Regions from separate parts of the Pseudoalteromonas sp. SCSIO 43210 genome, predicted to be linked through region 3. Evidence: predicted binding sites of a transcription regulator. Region 3 holds the regulator's gene; each other region holds the start of a gene.
What was found. Region 3 encodes sigma-54, which starts transcription at its own class of promoters, with help from an activator protein. Its sites were predicted from a motif close to GTTGGCACGNNNNTNGNNT; they were not measured.
Positions count from the first base shown of each region.

Region 1: the regulator sigma-54 is predicted to act here: its motif matches at 1,590-1,608, upstream of LOS73_RS00085 (EF-hand domain-containing protein).
Region 2: the regulator sigma-54 is predicted to act here: its motif matches at 1,764-1,782, upstream of LOS73_RS16935 (flagellar basal body rod protein FlgF).

Region 1 covers NZ_CP087225.1:19,649-23,937, reverse strand. The annotation lists gene trkA (Trk system potassium transporter TrkA) at 1-551, shown strand, start outside; gene LOS73_RS00095 (EF-hand domain-containing protein) at 628-843, opposite strand; gene LOS73_RS00090 (EF-hand domain-containing protein) at 945-1,157, opposite strand; gene LOS73_RS00085 (EF-hand domain-containing protein) at 1,296-1,508, opposite strand; gene LOS73_RS00080 (flagellar brake domain-containing protein) at 1,975-2,628, opposite strand; gene LOS73_RS00075 (TrkH family potassium uptake protein) at 2,672-4,123, opposite strand; gene LOS73_RS00070 (YigZ family protein) at 4,220-4,289, opposite strand, start outside.
Region 2 covers NZ_CP087225.1:3,882,541-3,886,829, reverse strand. The annotation lists gene LOS73_RS16945 (flagellar hook assembly protein FlgD) at 1-202, shown strand, start outside; gene flgE (flagellar hook protein FlgE) at 262-1,632, shown strand; gene LOS73_RS16935 (flagellar basal body rod protein FlgF) at 1,819-2,562, shown strand; gene flgG (flagellar basal-body rod protein FlgG) at 2,584-3,372, shown strand; gene flgH (flagellar basal body L-ring protein FlgH) at 3,389-4,072, shown strand; gene LOS73_RS16920 (flagellar basal body P-ring protein FlgI) at 4,085-4,289, shown strand, end outside.
Region 3 covers NZ_CP087225.1:750,854-755,142, reverse strand. The annotation lists gene lptC (LPS export ABC transporter periplasmic protein LptC) at 1-487, shown strand, start outside; gene lptA (lipopolysaccharide transport periplasmic protein LptA) at 477-1,019, shown strand; gene lptB (LPS export ABC transporter ATP-binding protein) at 1,016-1,741, shown strand; gene LOS73_RS03325 (RNA polymerase factor sigma-54) at 1,811-3,310, shown strand; gene hpf (ribosome hibernation promoting factor) at 3,337-3,624, shown strand; gene ptsN (PTS IIA-like nitrogen regulatory protein PtsN) at 3,629-4,081, shown strand; gene rapZ (RNase adapter RapZ) at 4,101-4,289, shown strand, end outside.

The DNA of each region.
Region 1 (4,289 bases), 730 kb from region 3:
ACACAGTTGTATTTTGTGGTGACGCATCAGATCAAGAATTACTCTCAGAAGAGCATATTGATCAAGTTGATGTATTTATTGCCGTAACCAATGACGATGAAGCAAATATTATGTCAGCCATGCTTGCAAAACGTATGGGCGCACAAAAAACAATGGTACTTATTCAGCGTGGTGCTTATGTTGATTTAGTACAAGGGGGAGAAATAGACATTGCCATATCTCCTCAACAAGCCACCATTTCGGCATTACTAACACATGTACGTCGTGGCGACATTGTTAACGTCTACTCATTACGCAAAGGTGCAGCAGAGGCGATTGAAGCGGTAGCCCATGGTGATGAGAATACATCAAAGGTGGTTGGCCGTGCTATTGCAGATATAAAACTTCCTGCAGGCACAACGATTGGGGCAATTGTACGAAATGACGACGTACTCATTGCTCATGACGACACCATTATTATGTCAGGCGATCACGTTATTATGTTTTTAATCGATAAAAAACACATTAATGTGGTAGAAAAACTATTTCAGGTAAGTGCTATATTTTTGTAGTCTTATGACGTAGAAAAAGCCGCTGGCGAAGGCGGCTTTAATCGCTGATAATCGCGTGTTAATTATCATTTTAGAGTTACTGTACTTTTGCAAACTCTTCTTTAGAAAGCTCACCATTCCCGTCAGTGTCTAAGTCATCAAATAATTTCACTAACTGCGCGTTAACTTGCGCTTCTTGCTTGGTGATAACCCCGTCACTATCGATATCAAAAGAGGCAAAATCAACGGCGGCATACGCAGCTGACGACGATGCTAAAATGATGACGGCCAGTGTTGTGTTTAATGTTTTCATAATAATTTCCTAAATAATAAAGAGGAAGTCCTTTTCAAAGATCCCTGACTGTGAAAAATGTTTAATCTGAAAAAAGATTAATTAACCTGAACTCTGGTTAACTAGTAATTAGCGAACTCTTCTTTAGAAAGCTCACCGCTACCGTCGGTATCTAGCTCGATAAATTCAGCCATTAAATCGGTGTCGACTGCCGCTTCACTTGGGCTAATTGTGCCGCTACCATCTATATCAAGGCTATTAAAGTCTGATGCTGCAAATACAACTGAAGAAGACGCTATAGCTATAAGTGCCAGTGCTTTATTTAAATGTTTCATAGTTTAATCCTTCAATGTTCTATCAAAAAAATTGCTTCGTTTAGCTTAAACGTAATTTTTCACTTCCTTGTTACCCTCTTTCGTAAGCTCCTTGCCTACTTAGGTTGTCTTTGGCAACTCAGGATAAATACTTGTTAATTAAGCTTCTGAAAATTCTTCTTTTGATAACTCACCATTTTGGTCAGTATCAAGTTCTGAGAACATGCTCATTAACTTTGCATCTACTGATGCTTCTGCTTGGCTAATTGTGCCACTGCCATCTACATCAAGTGTATCAAAATCTGTTGCGGCAAAAGCGGCTGAAGAAGATGCTAATGCAATAAGTGCTAGTGTTTTATTAATGCGTTTCATAATATGTATCCTTCAAATTTATGTGTGTGCGATTAAGGTGTCTCACTTTAAATCACGCTTAAGTTCAGTACACCATGACTATTACAACTTAGGTGCCAACTTTTAAAAGTTATTATTTTTCATGTGGTTAACAGTATAAAATCGTGATATGGATAAATTTCAAGTGCTTTCCTGTTGCTTTTTAGCAACACAGCGATATGAAAAAACAAAATAGAGAATAAAAACAAGAGGTTAATTTAGATTAAAAAACCACAAATTATGAATTTAGATATTTTAGATGAGGTTTAAAGCAAAAATTCAGCTTTATTTGGGTTGGGTTTATTACATGAAATTAGATTATGGTAATCTTTTATTATTTTAAGCTACTGTTTTATATTATTTATTTAATTATTAAAAATAATAACCAAATAATTTTCATCTATAAAGCAGGCAATCGCTATTTTGTTGCAAAATAGCGAAATCTCTTTTAACCGACTTCGAATTCGAGCATGGAGGGATCAATAAAGTGCTCTTTCATAAAGGTATTCATTTCATCTTCACTGGCTAATAGTTTAATACCACATCTGATCCCCGCATCATGCTCTTTAACACTACACACCTCGCCTTCAAAATTTTGCGCACTGCTATCTAGCATAATAGTACATTGCATATCTTTTATACTTTCAAGCTCTTTATTACTTCTAACATCAAACATAACTCCCGTTAATGAGATATCTTTAATAACACCTTCGAGTACTCTGTCGTCACTTAGTTTTAGCTTTGCAGGTAATAAAGTAGGGATACGCGTTTGCGAACGCAAACTAAATAACTGAACCTGTTCAGGAAAGTTTATAAAAATAAGCCGAGCCGGATGAGAAGAAATAGACATAATTTTCTGACGAAACGCAATTACTTTCCCACCGCTGCCTTCTATTAAAGCCCTCACGACAACGGTTATACCGTCACGTAAATAATCACTTGCCGCAGGTAAGCGTTTTGAGCTTGGATAATTTAAAATGATAAATTTATCATCAAGTAATCCCACCATCTCAGTCTTAATGCGTTTACTACTGGTAGGCGTTAAAATTTCTAGGTCGACCAAGCTGCCAATAATTATATTATTAAGATTGCTTATTGGCATATTCTCTCCCTTGTAATGTATTTTTTAAATAAAACAGTTGGCTTTATCCACGCCAAAACGTTGGCGTAAATAACACAAGTAAAGTAAATATTTCTAACCGGCCAAACACCATCGCAATAGTAAGCAACCATTTAGCGCCATCAGTTATCGCGCCATAATGCGATGCTACATCACCCAAACCTGGACCTAAATTATTTAAACAAGCAGCAGTGGCAGAGAACGCCGTTATGTTATCCATACCCGTGCCCATAAGCGCTAGCATAATAATAATAAACACCAGCGCATAAGCAGAGAAAAAGCCCCACACAGCTTCTACTACTTTATCTGGCAACGCCTTTCGACCCAACTTAATTGAATATATAGCACGAGGATGCACCAAACGATTAAGCTCACGCACGCCCTGCAAATAAAGTAAAAATACGCGAACGACCTTCATACCACCACCGGTAGAGCCTGCACAGCCACCAATAAAGCTCGAAAATATAAGTAAAATAGGTAAAAACAAAGGCCATGTTGAAAAGTTATCAGTAGCAAAGCCTGCCGTTGTACTCATTGATACTGCTTGGAATAAAGCCTGATCGAGGGTTTCGTCGCCATTAGCATATATTTCATTTGACGAAAGCACCGTAAAACAAATAACTACAAGTGCAAGCTGAATGCATAGGAAAACTTTAAATTCAGGGTCACGTAAATAAACTCTTACGTTTCGGCTCGATACAGCGGCATAATGTAGCGAAAAATTAATTGCAGCAATAATTAAAAAGAATACACAAATAAAGTTAATGACAGGGCTATCAAAGTGACCTATCGATGCGTCATAAGTAGAAAAGCCGCCTATCGCCACTGTAGAAAATGCATGGCAGATAGCATCAAACCAGCTCATTCCTGCCGCCCAATAAGCGAGCATACATGTCAGCGTAAGCGACACATAAATGTACCAAAGATGCTTAGCTGTATCAGCAATCCGTGGAGTCATTTTTGAATCTTTTACCGGGCCTGGAATTTCAGCGCGGTACAACTGCATACCACCCACGCCTAACATAGGCAGTATAGCGACGGCGAGTACGATTATACCCATACCGCCAAACCACTGGAGTTGCTGGCGATAAAACAACACCGATTTGGGTAAATACTCAATACCGGTAAGCACTGTAGCGCCTGTGGTTGTTAAGCCAGAAAATGCTTCAAATACCGCATCAGCGAGCGATAAATTCGGTTCTTGTAAAAATATAAGCGGTAACGATGCAAATGCCCCAAGTACCAACCAAAACAAAACAACAATTAAAAAGCCTTCACGTGCTTTTAAGTCACCATTTTCATGACGGTTTGGGTAATAAGCCATCATGCCAATAACAACACTAAAGATAAATGCTAAAACAAAAGGAACACCACCACCGTCTTTATATATTAAAGACACCAGTGCTGGGGGCACCATGGTAATACTAAACAGCGCAACGAGTTGGCCAAGAATTTTTATGATGGTACGAAATTGCATTTAGCTTATCGCTTTTATTATTAGTAAATTCAGGTTGAGTAGTATCAACCAAATTAAATAGAGTGAATATGCATTACATGCAATTTGTGTAGGTTATTACTCTTTAATCGTTAACTCAACTGCGCCGTGACTTAAATCAAAAATATCTTTGATTGCTTGCTGCGCT
Region 2 (4,289 bases), 1.8 Mb from region 3:
TGGTAACAACGAAGCCGGCGAACGTTTACCTGAAGGTGAATACACAATAACAGCTGAAGGAAGTACTAACGGTGAATTTTCAAGTTTACCCGTTGCTACTTTTAAGAACATTGAAAGTGTAAATATTAACGGCTCAAGTGGCATTATTATTAACACTAAAGAAGGTGCGGTTAGGCTGACGGATGTCGCAGAAATCGCATAATTAATTTTAGTATTTTTTGCCTGCCAGCAGGCTTCAGATTGATAGGTTAGAGGTGAATTATGAGCTTCAATATTGCATTAACAGGCCTTGCTGCCGCGCAAAAAGATTTAGATGTAACAGCAAATAATATTGCGAACGTCAATACTACCGGTTTTAAAGAGTCACGCGCAGAGTTTGCCGATGTTTATGCATCGTCAGTATTTAGCGCAGGTAGGACTAAAAATGGTGATGGTGTGCAAACGACGATGGTTGCACAGCAGTTTCACCAAGGATCACTGCAGTTTACTAATAACTCTTTAGATTTAGCTATTACAGGTGAAGGTTATTTTGCGATGACCGATGATATTTCATCGCAAGATTTAACCTATACTCGTGCCGGTGCATTTAAATTAAACCAAGATAATTTTATGGTTGACGCTAAGGGTAATTTCTTACAAGCATTCCCTGTAGATTCATCAACCGGTGATACAACATCAGTGAGTTTGAGTACGACAAACCCAGTTCAAATACCAGATTCATCAGGTTCGCCACGTGCTACAGAAAATGTATTCTTATCGTTCAATTTAGATGCTACAGCTGATGCACCGGGTATAGATTTTGATCCTACATCCAATGGTACTTATAACTCATCTACATCAACGACAGTTTATGACTCGTTAGGTGAGCCGCATATATTGCAATACTTTTTCGTAAAAGAACCTGACGCAGCTTCAGGTGGTGCAGATAATAGCTGGGAAGTGTATGCGACACTTGATGGAAAGGTAGTTGATGGAACTTCGGGCGCAGAACAAACCACGACCCCTTATGCACCGATCACAACTCTTGGTTTTGATTCAAGTGGTTTACCTGCAACGACAGGCGGAGTAGCAAATACAAACCTAACCACTTTTGATGAGATAAACCTACCTGCTGGTGCTGGTACTGGTTTATCTACAATGCTTGATAATGGTGCTACATTCCCAGGCACAGGTATTGAGCTTAATTGGCGTGATGAAAACAATACGGCAGGACGTATACCAACACAGTATTCAAGTGGTTTTGAAGTTAAAGCACTTGATCAAGATGGTTCGACTGTTGGTCGTTTAGCTGGAATTGATATTGGCACCGACGGTAAACTAGTTGCTTCATACAGTAACGGTGATTCAACATACCTTGGCCAGATAGCTATGGTTCGCTTTCCTAATTCGCAAGGTTTATCACAAATAGGCGACACAAGTTGGAAGCAAAGTATTGACTCAGGTGAGCCTGTTGCAGGTGAGGCAGGGTCAGGTACATTTGGTAGTATTAACTCATCAGCACTTGAGCAATCAAATACTAATTTAACTAATGAGCTTGTCGATTTAATCACAGCTCAACGTAATTACCAAGCTAACTCGCGAGCGCTTGAAGTTAACTCAACAATCCAGCAAAGTATTTTGCAGATTCGATAATTTAAATTTAATTAAATATTTTAGGCTGCATTTTGCAGCCTTTTTTATTTTAGCCTCTAAACCAATGGTTACAGTAAGTGGCTATCATTTCTATTGTTTGTTTCATCACTCTAATGTTACGTAAACTCTAATCTGGCATCTATTTTGCATTTGTTAAGTTAGAGATTTTTAATGTGAGTCGATGTTATGGACAAAATGGTCTACATTGCGGCCTCAGGCGCTAAACAGAGCCTGCAGGGCCTTGCCCTTAAAGCCAATAATTTGGCGAATGCCAATACGACAGGCTTTAAATCAGACTTTGCTCAAGCACGTTCTATGCAAGCGTTTGGTGAAGGGCTGCCAACACGTGTATTTTCGATGCAAGAACGTCCGGGTTCAAACATGACATCGGGTGGCATAGTTGAAACAGGCAGAGACTTAGATATCGCAATGAGCGATAACGCATGGCTGAGTGTGCAAGATGCGTCGGGTAATGAAGCTTACACTAAAGTAGGCACGCTCAATATCACAGCAGAAGGCATGCTGGTAACAAGTCATGGACGTCAAGTTATTGGCGAAGGTGGTCCAATTATACTGCCTGTACCAATTGAAAAGGTTGAATTTAGTCAAGATGGTGCTATTCAGGTTCGTCCGCAAGGCGCCCCAGCAAATTTTTTAGAAGAAGTTGATCGCTTAAGAGTCGTTGAGGCTGATAATTCACAACTTGAAAAAGGTAATGATGGCTTATTTAGACCAAAACCAAATCAAGTTGTTGATACTTCCGCTAATGTAAAAGTATTGAGTGGAACCTTAGAAATGTCGAATGTAAACCCCGTTCATGAAATGGTCGATATGATAAGTCATCAACGCCAATTTGAATTACAAGTCAAACTGATGAAAACAGCTGAAGAAATTGACGAACGTCAAGATCAGCTGTTGCGCATAGTTTAACTTTAAAATGAGGACACTATTATGAATCCTGCATTGTGGATCAGTAAAACAGGGCTTGATGCTCAACAAACCGATATTTCGGTTATTTCAAATAATTTAGCGAATGCCAGTACGGTTGGTTACAAAAAAAGCCGCGCTATATTTGAAGATTTACTTTATCAAAATATTAATCAGCCAGGTGGTCGTTCATCGCAAGACACTGAAATGCCATCAGGCCTAATGTTAGGTGCGGGTGCAAAAGTTGTAGCCAACCAAAAAGAGTTTACGCAAGGTAACATGTTAACCACCGAAAACTCACTAGATTGGATGATTTCCGGCGAAGGTTTTTTTGAAGTGCTGCAGCCAGATGGCAATATTGCCTATTCGCGCAATGGCCAGTTTACCACCGATGGTGATGGACGAATTGTTACATCGGGTGCTGGTTATGTTATTCAGCCAGAAATGAATGTCCCCGAAGATGCTCAATCGATTACTGTTTCGCAAGACGGAGAAGTATCTGTTCGTGTTGCAGGTCAAGCCGATAACGTAGTTATTGGTCAGATCACCATTAGTGACTTCATTAATCCATCGGGTCTTGAGCCGATTGGTCAAAACCTTTATACCGAAACAGCTGTAAGTGGTGCTCCGGTGCAGGGTAACCCTGGTGTTGAGGGGCTTGGTAGTATTATTCAAGGCTCACTTGAAACATCAAACGTAAATGTCACAGAAGAGCTGGTAAATCTTATCGAAACTCAACGTATTTATGAAATGAATTCAAAAGTAATTTCAGCCGTCGACGAAATGATGAGTTATATCAATCAGCAACTATAAGGTTTAGGGGCAGAATATGCGTAATATTATGTTATTTGCGGCAGGCACTCTATTTTTAAGTGGGTGTGTATCAACACAAAATAGTGAAATAGTGCAAGACGATCCTTACTATGCGCCAATGTACCCAGAACCGAATATAGAACCTGTTGTAGCTACTGGCTCCTTATTTAACACGAATGTGTCGAACGATTTATACGCGGACAGAAAAGCTCTGCGTACCGGCGATATCATTACGGTTAAATTGCAAGAATCTACCCAAGCTACAAAAGCGGCAAAAACAGAAACAGATAAGCAATCTGACACGAGCCTTGACCCTGTAATTGGTTTGGGGGGACTTCCTGTTAATATCGGTGGCGACAGTATTCAATTTGGAATTGGCAGTGATTCATCGTTTTCTGGTGACTCTAAATCAAATCAATCAAATAGTTTATTTGGCAATATATCGGTTAATGTGATGCGTGTTTTACCAAACGGTAACTTAGTTATTCGAGGTGAAAAATGGTTAACTCTTAATACAGGCGAAGAGTTTATTCGCTTAGAAGGGTTGGTGCGCCCGCAAGATGTTGGCTCAGATAATACGGTTGAATCAAACCGAATAGCTAATGCACGGATTCAATATTCAGGTAAAGGGCAAACCCAAGAAGCACAAAGTGCTGGTTGGTTAACGCGCTTTTTTAGTAGCTCGCTCTTTCCTTTTTAGAGGACATTCAATATGAATGTATTTAAGTTTTTTTGTTTAATTGTTTTGCTGGGATGTCAATTTTCGGCACATGCAGAGCGTATTAAAGATATCTCTATGGTTGAAGGTGTGCGTTCTAACCAATTAGTGGGTTACGGGTTAGTTGTTGGCTTACCTGGGACTGGCGAGCAAAGTAAGTTTACCCAACAGAGTTTCAAGGGCATGTTAAGTAATTTTG
Region 3 (4,289 bases):
TTTTGCACAAACAAATATGACAGCTCAGGTTGAAGCTGAAGTTATCGCTAAGCCTGATTATATTGCTATTGAGCTAAAACAAACGGCCTATGATGAAAATGGTAAAATTAATCATAAAGTTACAGCTGCTAAAATGGAATTATATCAACAGTTAGGCTTTACCTTTTTTGAAAAGCCCATTTTCACCTTATATAACGAAAAACAAACATGGCGAATAAATGCAGACGAAGCAACGTTATATGAAGGAAAACAATTAATTTTAGAAGGTAACGTGGTTGCCAATAATCTTACTGATAATGCAATGATAGACAAGATTAATGCGGATAATATTCAAGTAGATATAAAACTACTCACGATGCGTTCAGAGCAACCCGTTATTGTTACGGGACCCAATTTAAAGATCACCGGTAAAGGCCTTGAAGCCGATTTAAAAACTGAAGTGATAAAACTTATTAACCATACGCGAACTATATATTATGACCAATAAAATTTCAAAAATACTTATTATTCCGACACTTATACTAGCTTTCAACCTTAGCGCTGCTGAACAAGCGATTCAACCTGCAGCGAATCAAATATCAATAAGTGCCGACAAACAAGAAGGCCAATTAAAAGAAAACGTCGGAATTTTTGAAAAAAATGTTGAGATTATTCACGGCAACCGTCGTATTACAGCCAACCGTTTAGAAGTACATAAACGTGATGAATTAGGCGATAATAAACAGCTACTAATTGCAACTGGTAGCCCTGCATATTTCGAAGAAAAACAAACTGATGGCACTATAATGAGCGCCAGCGCAAACGAAGTTCGTTATGATGTAGCTAAACGATTTTTAACCCTTATTGGCGATGCACAAGTATCGCAAGCGGGTCAAAAAATAAATGCCAAGAGTATTACTTACGATATGCAACAGCAATTAATTAGCGCTGAAAAAGACGAAAACTCAACCGATCGTGTGCATACTATTTTAGTACCTATTGAGACTAAAAAAGAAAAAAACGATAAAGGTCAGCCATGAGTACATTAAAAGCAGAACTATTAGCTAAAAGTTATAAAGGCCGTGAAGTTGTAAAAAATGTAGGTCTGGAAGTAAAGGCTGGCAGCATAGTCGGGTTACTTGGCCCTAATGGTGCAGGTAAAACCACAACGTTTTATATGATTGTAGGCCTTGTACCTAGTGATAAAGGCAAGATTTCTATCGACGATAACGATATTACTCTTTTACCTATGCATAGTCGTGCTAGATTAGGCATTGGTTACTTACCCCAAGAATCATCAATTTTTAGAAAGCTTACTGTTTATCAAAATTTAATGGCTATTTTAGAAACACGTAAAGAGCTGAATAAGCAAGCAAGAGAAGACACACTTAACAATTTATTAGATGAATTTAGTATTCAGCACATTCGTGATAGCCAAGGTATGGCATTATCAGGAGGCGAGCGTCGCCGAGTTGAAATAGCGCGAGCACTAGCCGCTGATCCTAAATTTATATTGCTTGATGAGCCTTTTGCTGGTGTTGACCCTATTTCAGTGTTAGATATAAAGAAAATAATAGAACATCTTAAAAATCGTGGTATTGGTGTGTTAATTACCGACCATAATGTAAGAGAAACTCTTGATGTTTGCGAAAAAGCCTACATAGTTTCTCATGGTGAGTTAATTGCATCAGGCACTCCAGAACACGTATTAAACGATAAAACAGTACGTGATGTTTATTTAGGCGAACAATTTAGGCTGTAACATTTACGCCATGTCTTTAAGCATCTGCTAGTATTAATTATAACAACATAAAAGGATTGTTAGAGATACATGAGGCAATCATTACAGCTGCGCATGGGCCAGCAACTTACAATGACTCCACAGCTGCAACAAGCAATTCGCCTGTTGCAACTCAGTACATTGGATCTCCAGCAAGAAATACAAGAAGCACTCGACAGCAACCCCCTATTAGAGGTTGAAGAGCAAGATTACGCCGAAGATTCTGCTGGTAAAAACGAGCAAAAAGCAGATAACGACGATGTCACTGTTAGCGCAAATGCTGATGATGTTCCGAGCGAATATGAGCAAGACAGTGGTGAAGCACTTGCTAAAGATACGCTAAGTGATGAAATGGCTATGGATGTTAGTTGGGATGAATATATGAGCGCAGCCCCAGCGTCATCATCAGGACCAATGCCTGAAGATGAATCTATATACCAAGGCTCCTCAACTGAAACGCTCCATGAATACCTAATGTGGCAACTACAACTGACTCCCTTTAGTCCTACCGATGAAGCGATTGCGATTGCGATTGTTGAAGCCGTCGATGATTCGGGTATTTTAACGCTAAGCTGCGAAGAAATTTTAGAAAGTTTTAATCAAGAGAACGAAGAAGACAACGAAGTTGAACTTGACGAAATAGAAGCTGTTTTAAAACGAATTCAATTGTTTGACCCTGTTGGTATTGCAGCACGTAGTTTACAAGAATGCTTATGTATTCAGCTGAACCAATACGATAAAGAAACACCCTATATTAATGAAACAAAAATGATTTTAACCGAGCACATTGATCTATTAGCTGCTCGCGACTATCGTACATTAATGAAAAAAACAAAGCTCAAAGAAGAAGAGCTTAAAGAAATAATGACTTTAATACATACTCTTAGCCCAAAACCGGCGGATACTATAGTTAGAGAAGAATCTGAGTATGTAATTCCTGATGTATCGGTGAAAAAAATAAAAGGTCGCTGGGTTGTTGAACTAAACCCAGATAGCATGCCTAAAATCAGAGTCAACAGCCAATATGCAGCAATGTCACGCACCGTTAAATCAAGTGGTGATAGCCAGTTTATTCGCTCGCATCTACAAGAAGCTAAATGGTTTATTAAAAGTTTAGAAAGTAGAAACGATACACTATTAAAAGTAACTAATTGTATTGTTAAGCAACAACAAGGTTTTTTTGAGCATGGCCCCGAAGCCATGAAACCAATGGTTTTAAATGATGTAGCAGAAATGGTCGAAATGCACGAATCAACTATTTCACGCGTAACAACTCAAAAATATATGCATACACCTCGCGGTATTTTTGAGCTTAAATATTTTTTCTCAAGCCATGTAAGTACTGAAAATGGAGGCGAATGCTCATCAACAGCAATACGCGCTCTCATTAAAAAATTAATCGCAGCAGAAAACTCAGCAAAACCATTGAGTGATAGTAAAATTGCAGATATATTAGCTGAGCAAGGAATAAAAGTAGCGAGACGTACAATCGCAAAGTATCGCGAATCTCTAGCTATTCCACCGTCAAATCAGCGAAAAAGTTTGATTTAAGACGCTAAACAAAGAGGGTAATGCTTATGCAACTAAACTTAACTGGTCGTCACGTAGAAGTAACTGATTCATTAAGAGATTATGTAAATACCAAATTTGCGAAGCTAGAAAGACACTCAGATCATATTAATAATGTTCATGTCATTCTTGATATAGAAAAATTAAACCAAAAAGCTGAGGCAACGATTCATGTAAGTGGAGCTGAGTTATTTGCCTCTACTGAACATCAAGATATGTACGCCGCCATTGACTCGCTGATTGACAAGCTCGATCGCCAAGTTATTAAACACAAAGAGAAGCTTGCTCGACACTAATATTATGAAATTAAGTTCACTTATATGTCAGGACTGCAGCAGAGCTGCGGTCCTTTTTAATAGTAAAAAAAGAATTTTAGAGTTCATCAGTCAACTTGCTCATGACAAGCTCCCATATCTTTCTCAACAAGATATTCTCAGCGCCTTAATGAATAGAGAAAAACTGGGAAGCACTGGTATAGGAAGAGGCATTGCAATCCCTCATGGGCGAATGAGCGGCGCAGAAGAGCCCTTAGCACTCGTATTAGTAAGCGAAACACCTATTAATTTTGATGCAATAGATAATCGCCCTGTTGATATATTTGTTGCTCTCATCGTACCTGATGGCGATAACCAGCAGCACTTAAAGACGCTCGCAACGATAGCTGATAAACTAAATAATAAAGATTTTTGTAAACAGTTACGCAGCGCAAAATCAGATACTGAACTGTATCAAGTTATTGTAGAACAATCGTAATTAACATAATGGGTGATAAATGGAATTAATTATCATAAGTGGCCGTTCCGGTTCTGGAAAATCGGTTGCTTTACGCGTAGTTGAAGATTTAGGTTATTATTGCGTAGATAATATTCCAATTAATCTGCTACCTTCTTTAGTGAGAAGTGTATCTGATAACTACGACAAAATTGCAGTTAGTATTGATGTCCGTAATTTACCAAAAGAG